One region of the Micromonospora sp. NPDC047812 genome, then DNA from elsewhere that is predicted to be linked to it. Evidence: predicted binding sites of a transcription regulator. Region 1 holds the regulator's gene; the other holds the start of a gene.
The links. Region 1 encodes HrcA, which represses chaperone genes, less so after heat shock. Its sites were predicted from a motif close to GGTTNGCACNCTCNNNNNGAGNGTGCNAACC; they were not measured.
Positions count from the first base shown of each region.

Region 2: groES (co-chaperone GroES) is a predicted target of HrcA. The motif match lies at 6,334-6,364, and genes of this name have one in related genera.

Region 1 is NZ_JBEYRY010000015.1:61,427-69,866, forward strand. Features, by position in the region: gene hemW (radical SAM family heme chaperone HemW) at 1-549, shown strand, start outside; gene AB0883_RS29295 (DUF4870 domain-containing protein) at 590-1,252, opposite strand; gene hrcA (heat-inducible transcriptional repressor HrcA) at 1,489-2,511, shown strand; gene dnaJ (molecular chaperone DnaJ) at 2,585-3,730, shown strand; gene AB0883_RS29310 (16S rRNA (uracil(1498)-N(3))-methyltransferase) at 3,779-4,513, shown strand; gene AB0883_RS29315 (SDR family oxidoreductase) at 4,530-5,291, opposite strand; gene AB0883_RS29320 (histidine triad nucleotide-binding protein) at 5,387-5,746, shown strand; gene AB0883_RS29325 (serine hydrolase domain-containing protein) at 5,743-7,119, shown strand; gene AB0883_RS29330 (PhoH family protein) at 7,338-8,393, shown strand; gene ybeY (rRNA maturation RNase YbeY) at 8,409-8,440, shown strand, end outside.
Region 2 is NZ_JBEYRY010000001.1:1,209,623-1,218,062, reverse strand. Features, by position in the region: gene AB0883_RS05540 (ROK family protein) at 1-933, opposite strand, end outside; gene AB0883_RS05535 (sugar ABC transporter permease) at 962-2,221, opposite strand; gene AB0883_RS05530 (ATP-binding cassette domain-containing protein) at 2,218-3,045, opposite strand; gene AB0883_RS05525 (sugar ABC transporter substrate-binding protein) at 3,153-4,250, opposite strand; gene ybaK (Cys-tRNA(Pro) deacylase) at 4,444-4,923, opposite strand; gene AB0883_RS05515 (methyltransferase domain-containing protein) at 5,007-6,248, opposite strand; gene groES (co-chaperone GroES) at 6,498-6,812, shown strand; gene groL (chaperonin GroEL) at 6,883-8,440, shown strand, end outside.

The DNA.
Region 1 (8,440 bases):
ATCGTGGAGGACGGCACGCGGCTGGCCGCCCGGATGCGGCGCGGCGAGCTGCCGTACCCCTCCGACGACGTCGCCGCGGACCGCTACCTCGCCGCGGAGGCCGCCCTCGACGCGGCCGGGCTGTCCTGGTACGAGGTGTCGAACTGGGCCCGCGACGAGGCGGCCCGGTGCCGGCACAACCTGCTCTACTGGACCGGCGCCGACTGGTGGGGCCTCGGCCCGGGGGCGCACAGCCACGTCGGCGGCGTGCGCTGGTGGAACGTCAAGCACCCCACGACGTACGCGAAGCGCCTGGCCGGCGGCGAGTCGCCCGGCCTCGCCCGCGAGGTGCTCACCGCCGACGAGGCGCACATGGAGGACGTCATGCTCCGACTGCGCCTCGCCTCCGGGCTGCCCCTGGCCGCCCTCGACGACGCCGGTCGGGCCGGCGCCGCGCGGGCCCTCGCCGACGGGCTGCTGGTCGCCGACGAACACGCGGCCGGTCGGGCCGTGCTGACGCTGCGGGGCCGGCTGCTCGCCGACGCGGTCGTCCGTGACCTGCTGCCGTGAACCGCGTGCCGGGGCCGGCCGGGGGAGCGGCCGACCCGGGTCACCTGGTGAAGCCGTAGGTCATCGGGTAGCGGTAGAGCACGCCCTCGTTGGCCTTGACCCCGCCGACGATGCCGAAGATCAGCGGCACCAGCCAGACGAGCATCGGGACGAAGAACAGCACCCCGCAGGTGATCAGCGTGACCACCCAGCTCAGCACCCCGACGATCATCCAGGTGAGCTGGAAGTTCAGCGCCGCGACGGCGTGCGCCCGGGCGGTCGGCGACTGCTGCCCCCGGGCCATCAGCGCGATGAGCGGCGCCAGCCAGCCGAGCAGGCCGCCGCCGACGATCACGCCGACCGCGCCGCCGAAGTGGGCGATCAGGGCCCAGTTCTTGTCGTCGTTGCTGGCGTAGCCGCCCGTCGGCGGTCCGTAGCCGCCACCGGCCGGGTAGCCGGCCCCCGGCGGGCCGTAGCCGCCGGGCGGAGGGAAGCCACCGGGCGGGGGATAGTCACCGGGCGGGGGGTAGCCGCCCGACGGCGGCTGGTCGCCGGTGGGCGGCGGATAGTCACCGGGTGGAGGATGGTTGCCCGGGCCGGGTGCCCCGGACAGTGGTGCGGTGGGGTCGCCGGAGCCGGCGTGGCCGGGAACCCCCGACGGAGCGGTCGGATCCGGCGGGAAGCCGGGGTCCCCCGCTCCGGGAGGGCGAGGTGGTTCAGTCATGGAGGTCACGGTAGGGGCAGCCGGCAAGGCGGCACCAGCGTGACACCGGCGTGGGACGACCGGTCCCCGGGCCCGTCCGGCGGGCCCGCACGGTCGCCGATCGGACTGATCGCCCCAGGTCGATCATCGCGCCGGCGGCCCCGCCGACGTAGACTGGCACTCGCTACAGTCGAGTGCCAGCAGCCCGCCCCGGCCCCCCGCGTGCCGGGGCCGACGTGCGACAGGAGGTGGGGAGAATGGGTCTCGACGACCGCAAGCTCGCCGTACTGCGCGCGATCGTCGAGGACTACGTCGCCACGCAGGAGCCCGTCGGCAGCAAGGCGCTGGTCGAGCGGCACCAGCTGGGGGTCTCACCGGCGACCGTCCGCAACGACATGGCCGTGCTGGAGGAGGAGGGCTACATCCGCCAGCCGCACACCAGCGCCGGCCGGGTGCCCACCGACCGGGGCTACCGGCTCTTCGTGGACCGGCTGTCCCGGGTGAAGCCGCTCAGCCCGGCCGAGCGCCGGGCGATCGAGCGTTTCCTGGTCGGCGCCGTCGACCTCGACGACGTGGTGCACCGCACCGTCCGGCTGCTGGCGCAACTGACCCGGCAGGTCGCCGTGGTGCAGTACCCGAGCCTGGCCCGCTCCTCGGTGCGCCACCTGGAGCTGGTGCCGATCTCCACCACCCGGCTGATGCTGGTCATGATCGCCGACACCGGCCGGGTCGAGCAGCGGCTGGTCGAGCTGCCCGCGCCGATCCCCGCCGACGACGTCACGGACCTGCGCCGGCTGGTCAACGAGAAGCTGGTCGGCACCCGGCTGTCGGAGACCCCGCCGCTGGTGCAGGCGCTGGTCGAGGAGTCGCTGCCGCACCTGCGGCCGGCGATGACCACCCTCTCCACCGTGCTGCTGGAAACGCTGATCGAGCGGCACGAGGAGCGGATCGCGCTGGCCGGCACGGCCAACCTCACCCGCGGTGGCCTGCTCGACTTCCAGGGCTCCCTGCGTCCCATCCTGGAGGCGCTGGAGGAGGAGGTCGTCATGCTCAAGCTCATCGGCGAGGCGGAGCCGAGCACGACGCGGGTGCTGATCGGCGACGAGAACGAGATCGACAACCTGCGCGCCGCCTCGGTGGTCAGCACCGGCTACGGGCCGGGCACGACCAGCGTAGGCGGCCTCGGCGTGCTGGGGCCGACCCGGATGGACTACCCCGGCACCATCGCCACGGTGCGGGCCGTGGCACGCTACGTGGGCGAGCTGCTGGCCCAGAACTGACCAGTCAGGGCCGACGGCCGGCTCCGGCCGCCGACCGGCGCAACGCGAGACGAACATGAGGACACGGAACGCAGTGGCCAGGGACTACTACGGCATTCTCGGGGTGAGCCGGGAAGCCTCCGACGACGAGATCAAGCGCGCCTACCGCAAGTTGGCGCGGCAGTTCCACCCGGACGTGAATCCGGATCCGGAGGCACAGGAGAAGTTCAAGGACATCAACGCCGCGTACGAGGTCCTCTCGGACGACCGGAAACGGCAGATCGTCGACCTGGGCGGCGACCCGCTCGCCCCCGGCGGCGGGGGTGCGGGTGGCCCGGGCGGCCCCGGCGGCGCCGGGCCGTTCGTCGGCTTCCAGGACATCATGGACGCGTTCTTCGGCGGCGCGGCCGGCGGTTCGCGGGGCCCGCGACCGCGGACCCGGCCCGGCGCGGACGCGATCCTGCGGCTGGAGCTGGACCTGCACGAGACCGCGTTCGGCGTCGAGGCGCCGATCACCGTCGACACCGCCGTGCTCTGCACCACCTGCTCGGGCGCCGGCACGGCGGCCGGCACCCACCTGGCCACCTGTGAGGCGTGCGCCGGGCGGGGCGAGGTGCAGTCCGTGCAGCGCACCTTCCTCGGTCAGGTGGTCTCCGCCCGGCCGTGCACGGTCTGCCAGGGGTACGGCACCACCATCCCGCACCCGTGCCCGACCTGCGCCGGCGACGGCCGCGTCCGCACCCGACGTTCGCTGACCGTCAAGATCCCGGCCGGTGTCGAGGACGGCATGCGCATCCGCCTCGCCCAGCAGGGCGAGGTCGGCCCGGGCGGCGGCACGGCCGGCGACCTCTACGTGGAGATCCACGAGCGGCCGCACGACGTCTACTCCCGCAAGGGCGACGACCTGCACTGCCGGGTCACGGTGCCGATGACCGCGGCGGCCCTCGGCACCCGGCTGACCATCAAGACGCTGGACAGCGAGGAGACGGTCGACGTCAAGGCCGGCACCCAGCCGGGCAGCACCCTGCGGCTGCGCGCCCGGGGCGTGCCGCACCTGCGCGGCACCGGCCGGGGCGACCTCTACGTCCACCTCGACGTGCGTACCCCCACCAAGCTCGACGCCGACCAGGAGAAGATGCTGCGCGACTTCGCCAAGACCCGGGGCGAGGAGGTCGCCGAGCTCACCAAGCAGGGCGGCTTCTTCTCCCGGATGCGCGACGCCTTCAACGGCCACGCCTGACCCGGCCTGACCGCCCCGGCGCCCGCCGGGGCGGCTAGCCTGATCGTCGTGTCCGCGCCGCTGTTCCTGGTCGAGTCGCTGCCCACCGTCGACCAGCTCACCCTGGGCGGCCCCGAGGGGCACCACGCCGCCACCGTGCAACGGCTGCGCGTCGGCGAGGAACTGCTGCTCGCCGACGGCCGGGGCGGCACCGCGTCCGCGGTGATCACGGCCGTCGGCAAGGGCACCCTCGTCCTCGAGGTCACCTCCCGGGGGTACGTCGACGCGTCCGTCCCCCGCCTCGTGGTGGTGCAGGGCATCGCCAAGGGCGACCGGGGCGAGCTGGCCGTGCAGGCGATGACCGAGGTCGGGGTGGACGAGATCGTGCCCTGGGCGGCGTCCCGCTCGGTGGCGCAGTGGCGCGGCGACCGGGGCGTACGGGCACGGGAGAAGTGGGTCGCCACGGCCCGGGAGGCGGCGAAGCAGGCCCGCCGGTCGTGGCTGCCGGTGGTGGCCGGCGCACCCGACGAGTCCACCGCGACGGTGGCCCGCCGGATCGCCGGCGCCGCCGCGGCGTTCGTCCTGCACGAGGAGGCGGGTGAGCGGCTGACCACCGTCGAGCTGCCCGCCGCCGGTGAGATCGTGCTGGTGGTGGGGCCGGAGGGCGGCATCGCCGACGCCGAGCTGACCGCCTTCACCGAGGTCGGCGCCCGCCCGGTGCGCCTGGGGCCCTCGGTGCTGCGTACGTCCACCGCCGGCGTGGCCGCCCTAGCGGTCCTCGCCACCCGCCTGGCTCACTGGTGACCCGCCGTCCGGGGGGTTAGGTGCGGAGGTAGGACGCGCCGTTGAGGTCGACGATGGTGCCGGAGGCCCACTCCGCCTGCGGGGAGGCGAGCCAGTGCACGGCGGCGGCGATCTCCTCGGGGCGGGCCACCCGGTTGAACGGGCTCTGCGCCCGGATCGCGGCCCCCCGATCCCCGCTCAGGTGCCCGGTGGTCATGTTTGTCTCGACGAAGCCCGGGGCGACCGTGGCGACCGTGATGCCGTACGGGGCGAGGGCCACCGCCAGCGACTGCCCCAGGGCGTTCAGCCCCGCCTTGCTCGCCCCGTACGCCGGCTGCTCCGGCTCGCCCCGGAAGGCCCCCCGGGAGGAGACGTTGACGATCCGGCCGCCCCGGTCGCGCATGTGCTGCGCGGCGCACCAGATGACGTTGCCCGCGCCGGTCAGGTTGGTCTCCAGCACCTGCCGCCACCGTGCGCGCCACTGCTCGTAGGAGGCGCCGAAGACCGGGTGCGGGGCGTCCCGCTCGCCGTACACCCCGGCGTTGTTGACCAGCACGTCGAGCCCGCCGAGCAGGTCGGCGGCCTGATCCACCATGGCCCGTACGGCATCCGGGTCGGTGAGGTCGGCGCGGACCACCACGTGCCCCTCGCCGGGCAGTTCGGCGCGTAGCCGCTCGGCCAGCTCCGCCGAGTCCCGGTGGTGGATCGCCACCCGGTCGCCGCCTGCCGCGAACGCGGTCGCCACCGCCCGCCCGATGCCGCGCGAGGCCCCCGTCACCAGTACCGCCCGTGAAGTCACGCCGGCCATCATGCCGGGCCGGCCCGGTGCGTCGTGGAGAAGGGTCCCCACCGCGGCGCGGGCGTCGACGGGGTGCCCTTCCTTACACTGCCCGGATGGGAACCGACTGCCTGTTCTGCCGGATCGTCGCCGGGGAGATTCCGGCCACGATCGTCCGGGAAACCGCCACCACGCTCGCCTTCCGTGACATCGGCCCGAAGGCGCCGGTGCACGTGCTGGTCATCCCGAAGGAGCACTACGCCGACGTGGCGACGCTCGCCCAGGGCGATCCCGCGCTGGCCGGGGAGGTCCTCGCCACGGCTGCCGCGGTGGCCGAGGACGAGGGGCTGCTCGGCGACGGCTTCCGGCTGATGTTCAACACCGGCGCGTACGGCGGTCAGGAGGTCTTCCACGTGCACGCGCACGTGCTCGGCGGGGCGCCACTGGGCCCGATGCTGGCCCGGAACCTCGCGTGACGCCGATCGGCGACCGCCTGTCCCGGCTGGTGCGCACGGTCCAGGCCCAGGCCCGGGTGCCGGCGGTGTCGGCGGCCCTGCACCGCGCGGACCGTCCGCTCTGGACGTGCGCCGTCGGTGGGACCGGCAACGACACCGAGCTGGGGCCGGGCACCCGGTTCCGGATCGGGTCGGTCACGAAGACGTTCACCGCCGTGCTGACGCTCCAGTGCCGCGACGACGGCCTGCTGGACCTGGACGACCCGCTGGGTCGGCACCTGGACCTGCCGGCGCACGGCGAGTTGACGGTGCGTCGGCTGCTGTCGCACACCGCCGGCCTGCAACGCGAGCCGTACGGCGACGTCTGGGACACCCTGCGCACGCCGGACGTCGACGGGCTGGTCGCCGACCTGGCCCGGACCGAGCGGGTGCTGCCCCCGGGCCGCCGCTTCCACTACTCGAACCTGGGCATGGCGCTGCTCGGCCGGCTCGTCGGCCACCTGCGTGGCGGCACCTGGGCGGAGGTGCTCGGCGAGCGGGTGCTGACCCCGCTGGGGCTGGCCGGGACCTCGACGACGCCCGGGCCGCACGCCGCGACGGGGTTCCTGGTCGACGCCTACTCCGACGAGGCGCACCCCGAGCCGCCGACCGACTTCGGGGCGCTCGGTCCGGCGGCGCAGCTGTGGAGCACCGCCTCCGACATGGCCCGCTGGGCGGCCTTCCTCGCCGACCCGGCGGCGCTGGACCCGGCCGGCGCCGTGCTCGCCCCGGCCACGCTCGACGAGATGCGCTGGCCGGCGACGGTCACCGACGAGACGCTCTGGGCCGGCGGCTTCGGGCTGGGGCTGATCCTGGTGCCGCAGGGCGAGCGGATCATGCACGTCGGCCACGACGGCGCGATGCCCGGATTCCTGGCCGGCGTCTACGGCCGGCGGGGCGGGGAGGGCACCCCCGGCGCGATGGGGGTCGCGGTGCTCGGCTCCTCCGGCACCGCCGGCGAGGTCCTCGACCTGCCGCACCGGCTGCTGGCCGCCGCGGCCGAGCACGATCCCGCCGACGTCACGCCGTGGCAGCCGGGCCCGCCCGCCCCGGAGGGCGTACGCGGGCTGCTCGGCCGCTGGTGGGGAGAGGGTTTCGAGTACGTCTTCTCCTGGCACGACGGCGAGCTGCGGGCCCGGGGCGCCGACGACCCGGCCGGCAAGCCGCCGTCGGTCTTCGTCCCGCTGCCGGAGCGGCCGGACGTGTTCCGCACGGTCTCCGGCCGGGAGGCGGGGGAGCTGCTCCGGCTGACCCGGGACGAGCACGGCTCGGTGGTCCTGATGCACTGGGCGACCTACCGGTTCACCCGGCACCAGGAGACCTTCGAGCGCTACGACTTCCGCGCCGGCTCCTGACGGGCGCGCGTGACCGGACGGGCCGGGGCCGAGGAGCCGCCCCGTCCGGTCCGCCCCCGCCGCGGACGGGGTGACCGGTCCGCTCGTGCCCCACGCGCGGAAATGGGCAGGGTGCCACCGCTGTTGGAAAGATAAGATGGCAGGAACGTCAGCGCGTCGCGCCAGCAGGCCGGCGCCGAGATCGAGAGCAGGTGGCGCAGGGCCCCTCGGCCCGACCTATGACCGGCACCCCACCTCCCGGCCCGCCCCGGGTGCAGACCAGGATCACCGTCCCGGATTCCAAGATCATGGTCAACCTGCTCGGCGCGGGTGACGAGATCCTGCGACTGGTCGAGCGCTCGGTCGACAGCGACGTGCACGTCCGGGGCAACGAGATCACCATCACCGGCGCCCCCGCGGACAACGCCCTCGCCGAGCGGATCTTCAGCGAGCTGCTGGAACTCATCGAGAAAGGCGAGACCCTGACCACTGACGCCGTCCGGCGTACCGTCGGCATGCTCGAGCAGGGCGGCGCCGAGCGGCCCGCCGAGGTCCTGACGCTCAACATCCTCTCCCGGCGCGGCCGCACCATCCGTCCCAAGACGCTGGGGCAGAAGCGCTACGTCGACGCGATCGACGCGCACACCATCGTCTTCGGCATCGGCCCCGCCGGCACCGGCAAGACCTACCTGGCGATGGCGAAGGCCGTCCAGGCGTTGCAGGCCAAGCAGGTCAACCGGATCATCCTGACCCGGCCGGCGGTCGAGGCGGGGGAGCGGCTCGGCTTCCTGCCCGGCACGCTCAACGAGAAGATCGACCCCTATCTGCGCCCGCTCTACGACGCGCTGCACGACATGCTCGACCCGGATTCCATCCCCAAGCTCATGGCGGCGGGCACGATCGAGGTCGCGCCGCTGGCGTACATGCGGGGGCGTACCCTCAACGACGCGTTCATCATCCTCGACGAGGCACAGAACACCACGCCCGAGCAGATGAAGATGTTCCTCACCCGGCTCGGCTTCAATTCCAAGATCGTCGTCACCGGTGACGTCACCCAGGTGGACCTCCCCGGCGGCACGACCAGCGGCCTGCGGGTGGTCCGGGAGATCCTGGAGAACGTCGAGGACGTGCACTTCGCCGAACTCTCCAGCTCCGACGTGGTCCGCCACCGGCTGGTCGGGGAGATCGTCGACGCGTACGCCCGCTGGGACGAGCGGGAGAACCAGCAGGCGCAGAGCGTGCACGCCGTGCCGGGGCGGTCCGCCCAGGGCGGCCGGGCCGGCCGGCGCCGCTAGACCGAGGGAAGACTGTTGTCCATCGAGATCGCCAACGAGTCGGGTGT
Region 2 (8,440 bases), on a different contig from region 1:
CCAGTCGCCGGCCTGACGTACCGCCGTCTGCGCCCGCAGGTCGCCCCGGTCGGCGGCGTCGAAGACGGCCAGCAGCGCGTCGCGGCCCCGCGCGTCGGAGCGGCCGGCGGCGCGCAGCAGCGCGTACTCGCCGATCTCGGTCTCCCAGCACCCCCGGGAGCCGCACTCGCAGGGCGCGCCGTCCCGGACGACCACCATGTGGCCGACCTCGCCGCCGTAGCCGCCGTGCCCGGTCAGCCGGCGCCCGCCGGCGATGATGCCGGCGCCGACGCCCACGTCCCCGTACAGGTAGATGACGTTGTCGCAGCCGGCCGCCGCGCCCCGGGCGTGCTCGGCGAAGGCCGCCACGTCGGCCACGTTGCCGACCGTGACCGGCACGTCGCAGCCCAGCTCGGCGCCGAGTGCCGCGCCGATCGGCTCGTCCACCCACCCGGTGGTCGGGCCGAGCCGGACCAGCCCGTCGTCGCGCCGGACCATGCCGCAGACCGCGACGCCCGCGCCGACGCAGACGGCGTCCGCCGGCGCGCTCTGCTGCATCTCCTTGACCGCCCCGGCCAGCAGCGGGGCGGCCTCCGCGGCGGTCAGACCCCGGGGGCGGTCCAGTTCCCGGCGGTCGAGCACCGCGCCGCCGAGACCGATCCGCGCGGCCCGCAGCCGGTCCACCTCGATGCTGTACGCGTACGCGTGCACCCGGTCCGACTCGGGCCGGACGACCAGCGACGGTCGTCCGGCCCGGCCGGTCTCCTTCGGCGTCCCCTCGCTGACCAGCCCGGCGCCGGCGAGGTCGGCGGTCAGCGCGCCGATGGTGCTGCGGTTGAGCCCCAGCGTGGTGGTGAGCTCGGCGCGGGTGGTGGCCCCGTGCACGTGCACGTACCGCAGCAACGCGCCCAGGTTCTGCCGACGGATCTCGTCCTGGCTCGGTCCTGCGCGCATCGCCGTCGTCACTTCCGGTGCCGCGCGGTCAACGGTTGCCGGTGGCGGTGGAACGCCGGCGGGAGAACGCGTCCACGCTCGCGGCGAGCAGCAGCACCACGCCGGTGACCACGTACTTCACCCCCGAGCTGTATCCCATCAGGCCCATTCCGTTGTCGATGACCGCGACGACCGCGCCACCGAGGACGGCGTCGAGCACCCGGCCCTTGCCGCCGAAGAGGCTGGTGCCCCCGATGACCGCCGCGCCGACCGCGTAGAGCAGTACGTCACTGCCACCCGTGTTGGGGTCCACCGAGTTGGCCCGGCTGGCGGCGACGATACCGCCGACAGCCGCCATCGAGGAGCAGATGACGAAGACCGAGATGCGGATGCGGTCCACGTTGATGCCGGCCCGGCGCGCCGCCTCCTTGTTGCCGCCCACAGCGTAGACGTGCCGGCCGTAGCTGGTGCGCTGGAGCACGAAGGTCCAGAAGACCAGCAGCACCGCGATGATCGGCACCACGATCGGCACGCCCTTGAGCGAGCTGATCACGACGTTGCGGCTGCGCTCCAGGTTGAGGATGAAGACCGCGACGCCGAGGACGAGCGCCAACCCGCCGATGCGGGCGAACACCACCGCGACCGGGTCGGTCACCAGGCCCCGGGCGGCCCGCGTACGGTGCCGCAGCAGCTGCACGGCCGCGTAGCCGGCGACCGCCACCGCGGCCAGCAGCCAGCCCAGGACGGGCGGGAGGTTGCGGTTGGAGATGGCCACCAGCACCTCGTCGCGGACGGAGATGTTGGCGCCCTCCTCCATCAGCATCAGCACGATGCCCTGGAAGGCGAGGAACCCGGCGAGGGTCACCACGAAGGACGGGATGCCGATCTTCGCGACCAGGAAGCCGAGGGTGGTGCCGATCACCACGCCGGTGACGATCGCGGCGAGCACGGCCACGTACCAGGGGTAGCCGAGCACGGTGACGACGTTGGCGAGGATGGCGGCGCAGACGCCGCTGGCGAAGCCGGCGGAGAGGTCGATCTCGCCGAGCAGCAGGACGAATACCAGCCCCATCGCGATCAGCGTGACCGCGGCACCCTGGGTGAACAGGTTGGCGAAGTTGCCGGCGCTGAGGAACGTCGGCTGCATGATCGAGAAGACCGTGCAGAGCACGACCAGGCCGAGCACGGCGGGCAGCGCGCCGATGTCGCCGCCGCGGACCCGGCTGACGTAGTTGCGGACGTGACTGCCGAGGGTGGGCGGCGGTGTGACGGACGCGGGGCCGTCCTTGTGCACGACGGTGGTGATCATCGGACGCCTCCTGGGTTGCTGCCGGCCGGCTCCGCGCCGTGCCCGTTGCCGCCGTTGGCCGGCTCGGCGGCGGCGAGCCCGAGCCCGCCGGAGCGGCCCGCGGTGATCAGCTCGACCACCTGCGAGTGGGTGATGTCGGTGGTCTTCACCTGGGCGACCATCTGGCCGAGGTAGAGCGCGGCGATCCGGTCGGAGACGGCGAAGACGTCGTTCATGTTGTGCGAGATGAGCACCACGGCCAGGCCGTTGTCGGCGAGCCGACGGACCAGTTCGAGCACCTGGGCGGTCTGCGCGACGCCGAGCGCGGCGGTGGGCTCGTCGAGGATGACGAGCCGGCTGTTCCAGAGCACGGCCTTGGCGATCGCGACGGTCTGCCGCTGGCCGCCGGAGAGGCTGGAGACGTGCTGCCGCAGCGACTTCACGGTCCGCACGCTCAGCCCGGCGAGGGTGTCGGCGGCCATCTGCTCCATGGTCGGCTCGTCGAGCACGATGCCGCTGCGCTTCTCCCGGCCGAGGAACATGTTCTGCACGATGTCGAGGTTGTCGCAGAGCGCGAGGTCCTGGTAGACGACCTCGATGCCGAGCGCGGCGGCGTCGCGGGGGCTGTTGATGGTCACCGGCCGCCCGTCGAAGCGGAACTCGCCCGCGTCGGTGGGGTAGATGCCGCTGATGCACTTGACGAGGGTCGACTTGCCGGCGCCGTTGTCGCCGACCAGCGCGGTCACCTCGCCCGGGTGGGCGGCGAAGGCGACGTCGCGCAGGACCTGGACGGGACCGAAGCTCTTGTCGATCCCGCGTAGTTCCAGCAGGGGGGTTGCGGACACGGGGGGTCTCCTTCAGGTGGAGGGGAGGTCTCGGATCCCGTCCGGCGCGAACCGCCGCCCGGCACAGGGTCCGTGCCGGGCGGCGTGCGCGTGGAAGCGGGTACGGGTCAGCTGATGCCGGCGTCGGCGCAGAGCTTGGCGTACGCCCCGGCGCAGACCTCGTCCTTGGTGACGAAGCCGTCGGCGATGACGTCCTTGACGTTCTCCTTGAAGATCAGCTTCGGGGTGAGCAGCACCGCCGGGACGTCCCGGCCGCCCTCCGGGTCCTTGACCGTCTGGCTGGTCTCCTTCTTCTCACCCTTGGCCACCGCGATGGCCAGGTCCGAGGCGGCCTTCGCCTCCTCCTTGATCGCCTTGTAGACGGTCATGCACTGGTCGCCGGCGAGGATGTTCTGCAGGCCCTGCGTGGTGGCGTCCTGGCCGGTCACCGGGACCTTGCCGTTGAGCTTGTTCTTCTTCAGCACCGAGATGGCCGCGTTGCCGAGGCCGTCGTTGGCGGCGAGCACGCCGTCGATCTTGCCGCCGGTCTGGGTCAGCATCTGCTCGAAGATCGTGGCGGCCTGGGTGTTGTCCCACTCCGGCACGTTCTGGTCCGGGCCCTTGGTGTATTCCTTCGAGTCGAACTTCGGCTTGAGCACCGAGTCGTACCCGTTCTTGAACAGCGTGGCGTTGTTGTCGGTCGGGGAGCCGTTCAGGTAGGCCACGACCGGGTTCTTGGCGCCCTTGTCGGTCAGGCACTTGCTCAGGCCCTCGCCCTGGAGCTTGCCGACGACCTCGTTGTCGAAGCTGACGTAGTAGGTGGCCGAGCCGCCCAGCGTGAGCCGGTCGTAGTCGATGGTCGCCACACCCTGGGACTTGGCCTTGTCGAGCACGGCCTTGCCGGTGCCGGAGTCCAGGTTGACGATCATCAGGGCGGTGACGCCGTTGGTGATCATCTGGTCGGCGATGGTCTGGAACGCCGTCTTGTCGCCCTGGGCGTTCTGGATGTCGTAGTCGACGCCGGCGGCCTTGAACGCCTCCTCCAGGAACTTGCGGTCCGCGCCCTCCCAGCGGGCGGAGGACTTGCTGTCCGGCAGGATCACGCCGATCTTCGGCTTCTTCTCGGTGGAGCCGCCGGCCTCGGAACCGGAGTCGTCGCCGCAGGCGGTCAGGCCGCCGGTGGCCAGCAGGCCCACGGCAGCGAAGGTGAGGAAGCCCTTGCGCATCAGCAGGGTCCTTTCGGGGGTGGGGGATGATGTTGGTTTGTTGTGTCCGGCAACGTATTCCGCGCGGCGGTGTGGGCACAAGAGCACCGAGGTCGCGAGTTTGTTGTCGGCAGTAACAATTCAGCAACGTCCCTGACACCTGGCCGACGCCGGATGGGGGAGCGCTCTCTCGATGTCGCCGGAGCGGCGCAGCTCAGCGGGTCGACAGCGGGGCCGTGGTCGCCCCGGTGAGCGTCACCAGATCCTGCGGGGCGAGCTGGAGCTGGAGGCCGCGCCGGCCCGCCGAGACGTAGACGGTGGGATGGTCGAGCGCCGACGAGTCGAGCACCGTGGGCAGCCACCGACGCTGGCCGAGCGGGCTGATCCCGCCGCGCACGTAGCCGGTGGCCCGTTCGGCCACCGTCCGGTCGGCCATGGCGGCCCGCTTGCCGCCGACCGCCGCCGCGAGCGCCTTGAGGTCCAGCTCGCCGGTGACCGGCACGACCGCCACCGTCAGCGCGCCGTCGACCTCGGCGACCAGCGACTTGAACACCCGCTCCGGCGGCACCCCCAGCGCCGCCGCGACCAGCGCGCCGTAGTTCGGGGCGTCCGGGGAGACGTCGTACGGATGGGTGCTGTGGGCGACCTTCCGCTTCGTCAGCAGCGCGGTCGCCGGAGTGCCCTGTCCCGCCATGACGGTCAAGCTAACCCGGCCCCGCGCGACCCGCGAGCCGAAAGGGCCGGACCGTCGACGCCGGCGCGCAACTGTCCCGCGCGCTACCCGACCGGCCGGCAGAGCAGCACCGTCGGCGCCCCGGTGACCCGGGTCAGCACCAGGCTGGCCGCCTCGTCCCCGGCCAGTCGCAGGTCCCGGCGGAGCTTCTCCGGCTCCAGGGCGGACCCGCGCTTGAGGATCTCCACCCGCCCGACCCGACGCTCCCGCAGCAACGCCCGCAGCCGCTTGAGCGAGAACGGCAGCACGTCGGTGACCTCCAGGCAGCGGGCGAACGGCGTCGGTGTCGGCGCGTCCGCGTAGAGGTAGGCGATGCTCGGGTCGGCCAGCGTCGCGCCGAGCGTCTCCGCCAGCTCCGCGACCAGGTGCGCGCGGACCACCGCCGGGTCGGGGTCGTACAGGAACCGGCGCGCCGGGCCGACGGCCGCCTCGGCGGCGCCGGAGCCGGTCAGCTCGCAGGAGCCGGCCGGTCGATCGGCGGGCCCCCCTCCCGCGCCGGAGTCGTCGACGGGGGGCCGTCGGCTGCCGCGCAGCAGGGTGGCGCGGTGGGGGACCCGCGCCAGCTCGCCGCACCACAGGGCCGCCTCGACCAGGTCGCCGTCGACGCTCACCCACTCCGCCTCGGCGCCCGCCGGGACCAGCGCGTGGTCGATGCCGGGCGCCACCTTCACGACGGTGTGCGGCACCCGCTCGGCCAGCCCGACCACGAAGTCCCAGGGCGGGGAGTAGGCGTTCGGGTCGAAGATCCGCCGCCCGGTGCCCGCCCTGCGCCGCGCCGGGTCGCAGAACACCCCGTCGACCCGGTCCACGTCGAACGCCGTGGCGTCGCCGCACTCCACCGTGAACAGCTCGGCCAGCCCGGCCGCCTCGGCGTTCGCGGCGGCCATCGCGGCGGTCAGCGGGTCGGCCTCCACGCCGTACACCCGGATGCCGGCGCGGGCCGCGGCGAGCGCGTCCGCGCCGAGGCCGCAGCCGAGGTCGGCGAGCGCGCGCACCCCGGCGGCCCGCAGCCGCTCGGCCCGCCGCGCCGCGACGACGCCCCGCGTGGCCTGCTCCAGCCCGGCCCGGGTGAGGAACATCCCCGCCGCCGCTGGCCCGAACTTGCCGACGGCCCGGCGCCGCAGCTCGGCCTGGGTGAGGGCGGCCGACGCCAGGCCGGCCGGCAGCCCGGTCGAGCGGAGCGCGGCCGCCGCGGTCAGCGGGTCGCCGCCGGCCACCCGCGCGGCCGCGGCGAGCGCGGCCGACCCCTCGGGCGTACGCAGGGCGGCGAGCTGGTCGAGATCCACCCGGACATTGTGGTCGGCGGACCCGACGCGCCGGCCGCCGGGTTGGCACTCTCCTTGACGGAGTGCTAGCCGAGGAATAACCTGCGATTAGCACTCTCGCCCTGAGGGTGCCAGCTTCCGGGCCTCGTGGCCCGGGCGCTGAACGCCAGGCGGACCGGCACCCGCGACGACGGCCCCGCCCGGTGGCATGTGGCAGATTGACGCCGGTCGGCGCGCCGACCGGTAACGAAACCAGTACCCCAGGAGGGTATGCCCGTGACTACCGCGACCAAGGTTGCGATCAAGCCGCTCGAGGACCGCATCGTGGTCCAGGCGAACGAGGCCGAGACCACCACCGCCTCCGGCATCGTGATCCCCGACACCGCCAAGGAGAAGCCGCAGGAGGGCACCGTCCTCGCTGTCGGCCCGGGCCGGATCGACGACAAGGGCAACCGCGTGCCGGTCGACGTGAAGGTCGGCGACACCGTCCTCTACTCGAAGTACGGCGGCACCGAGGTCAAGTACGCCGGCGAGGAGTACCTGGTGCTCTCCGCCCGCGACGTCCTCGCGGTCATCGAGAAGTAAGCAACCGATCAGTGTCGTCGCCCCGGTCCGGCTCGCCGGGCCGGGGCGACAACGCTTCGAAGGGACATTCATGGCGAAGATCCTGAGCTTCTCGGACGACGCCCGGCACCTGCTCGAGCACGGTGTCAACGCCCTCGCGGACGCGGTCAAGGTCACCCTCGGCCCACGCGGGCGCAACGTCGTCCTGGACAAGAAGTTCGGTGTGCCCACGATCACCAACGACGGCGTGACCATCGCCAAGGAGATCGAGCTCACCAACCCCTACGAGAACCTCGGTGCGCAGCTGGTCAAGGAGGTGGCGACCAAGACCAACGACGTCGCCGGCGACGGGACCACCACCGCCACCGTGCTGGCCCAGGCGATGGTCCGCGAGGGCCTGCGCAACGTCACGGCCGGCGCCAACCCGGCCGGCCTCAAGCGGGGCATCGACGCGGCGGCCGCCAAGGTCTCCGAGGCGCTGCTCGGCCGCGCGGTCGACGTCGCCGACAAGAAGTCGATCGCGCACGTCGCGACGATCTCCGCGCAGGACGCCACCATCGGCGAGCTGATCGCCGAGGCGATGGAGAGGGTCGGCCGCGACGGTGTCATCACCGTCGAGGAGGGCTCCGCCCTGCACACCGAGCTGGACGTGACCGAGGGTCTCCAGTTCGACAAGGGCTTCATCTCGCCGAACTTCGTCACCGACATGGAGTCGCAGGAGTCGGTCCTGGAGGACCCGTACATCCTGATCACGACCCAGAAGATCTCGGCGATCGAGGAGCTGCTGCCGCTGCTGGAGAAGGTCCTCCAGAACAGCAAGCCGCTGCTGATCATCGCCGAGGACGTCGACGGCCAGGCGCTGTCGACGCTGGTGGTCAACTCGATCCGCAAGACCCTCAAGGTCTGCGCGGTCAAGGCCCCCGGCTTCGGTGACCGGCGCAAGGCGATGCTCCAGGACATGGCGATCCTCACCGGCGCCGAGCTGGTCGCGCCCGAGCTGGGCTACAAGCTCGACCAGGTGGGCCTGGAGGTGCTCGGCACCGCCCGGCGCGTGGTGGTCGACAAGGAGAACACCACGGTCGTCGACGGTGGTGGCAAGTCGAGCGAGGTCGCCGACCGGGTCGCGCAGATCCGCAAGGAGATCGAGGCCTCGGACTCCGACTGGGACCGGGAGAAGCTCGCCGAGCGGCTGGCCAAGCTCTCCGGCGGCATCGCGGTCATCAAGGTCGGTGCCGCGACCGAGGTCGAGATGAAGGAGCGCAAGCACCGCATCGAGGACGCGATCGCCGCCACCAAGGCCGCGGTCGAGGAGGGCACCGTCCCCGGCGGTGGCGCCGCCCTGGTGCAGATCCTGCCGGCGCTCGACGACGACCTCGGCTTCACCGGTGACGAGAAGGTCGGCGTCTCGATCGTGCGCAAGGCGCTGGTCGAGCCGCTGCGCTGGATCGCGCAGAACGCCGGCCACGACGGCTACGTCGTCGTGAACAAGGTCGCCGGCAAGGAGTGGGGCCACGGCCTCGACGCCGCCACCGGCGAGTACGTCGACCTGGCGAAGGCCGGCATCCTCGACCCGGTGAAGGTGACCCGCAACGCGGTCACCAACGCCGCGTCGATCGCCGGCCTGCTGCTCACCACGGAGAGCCTCGTGG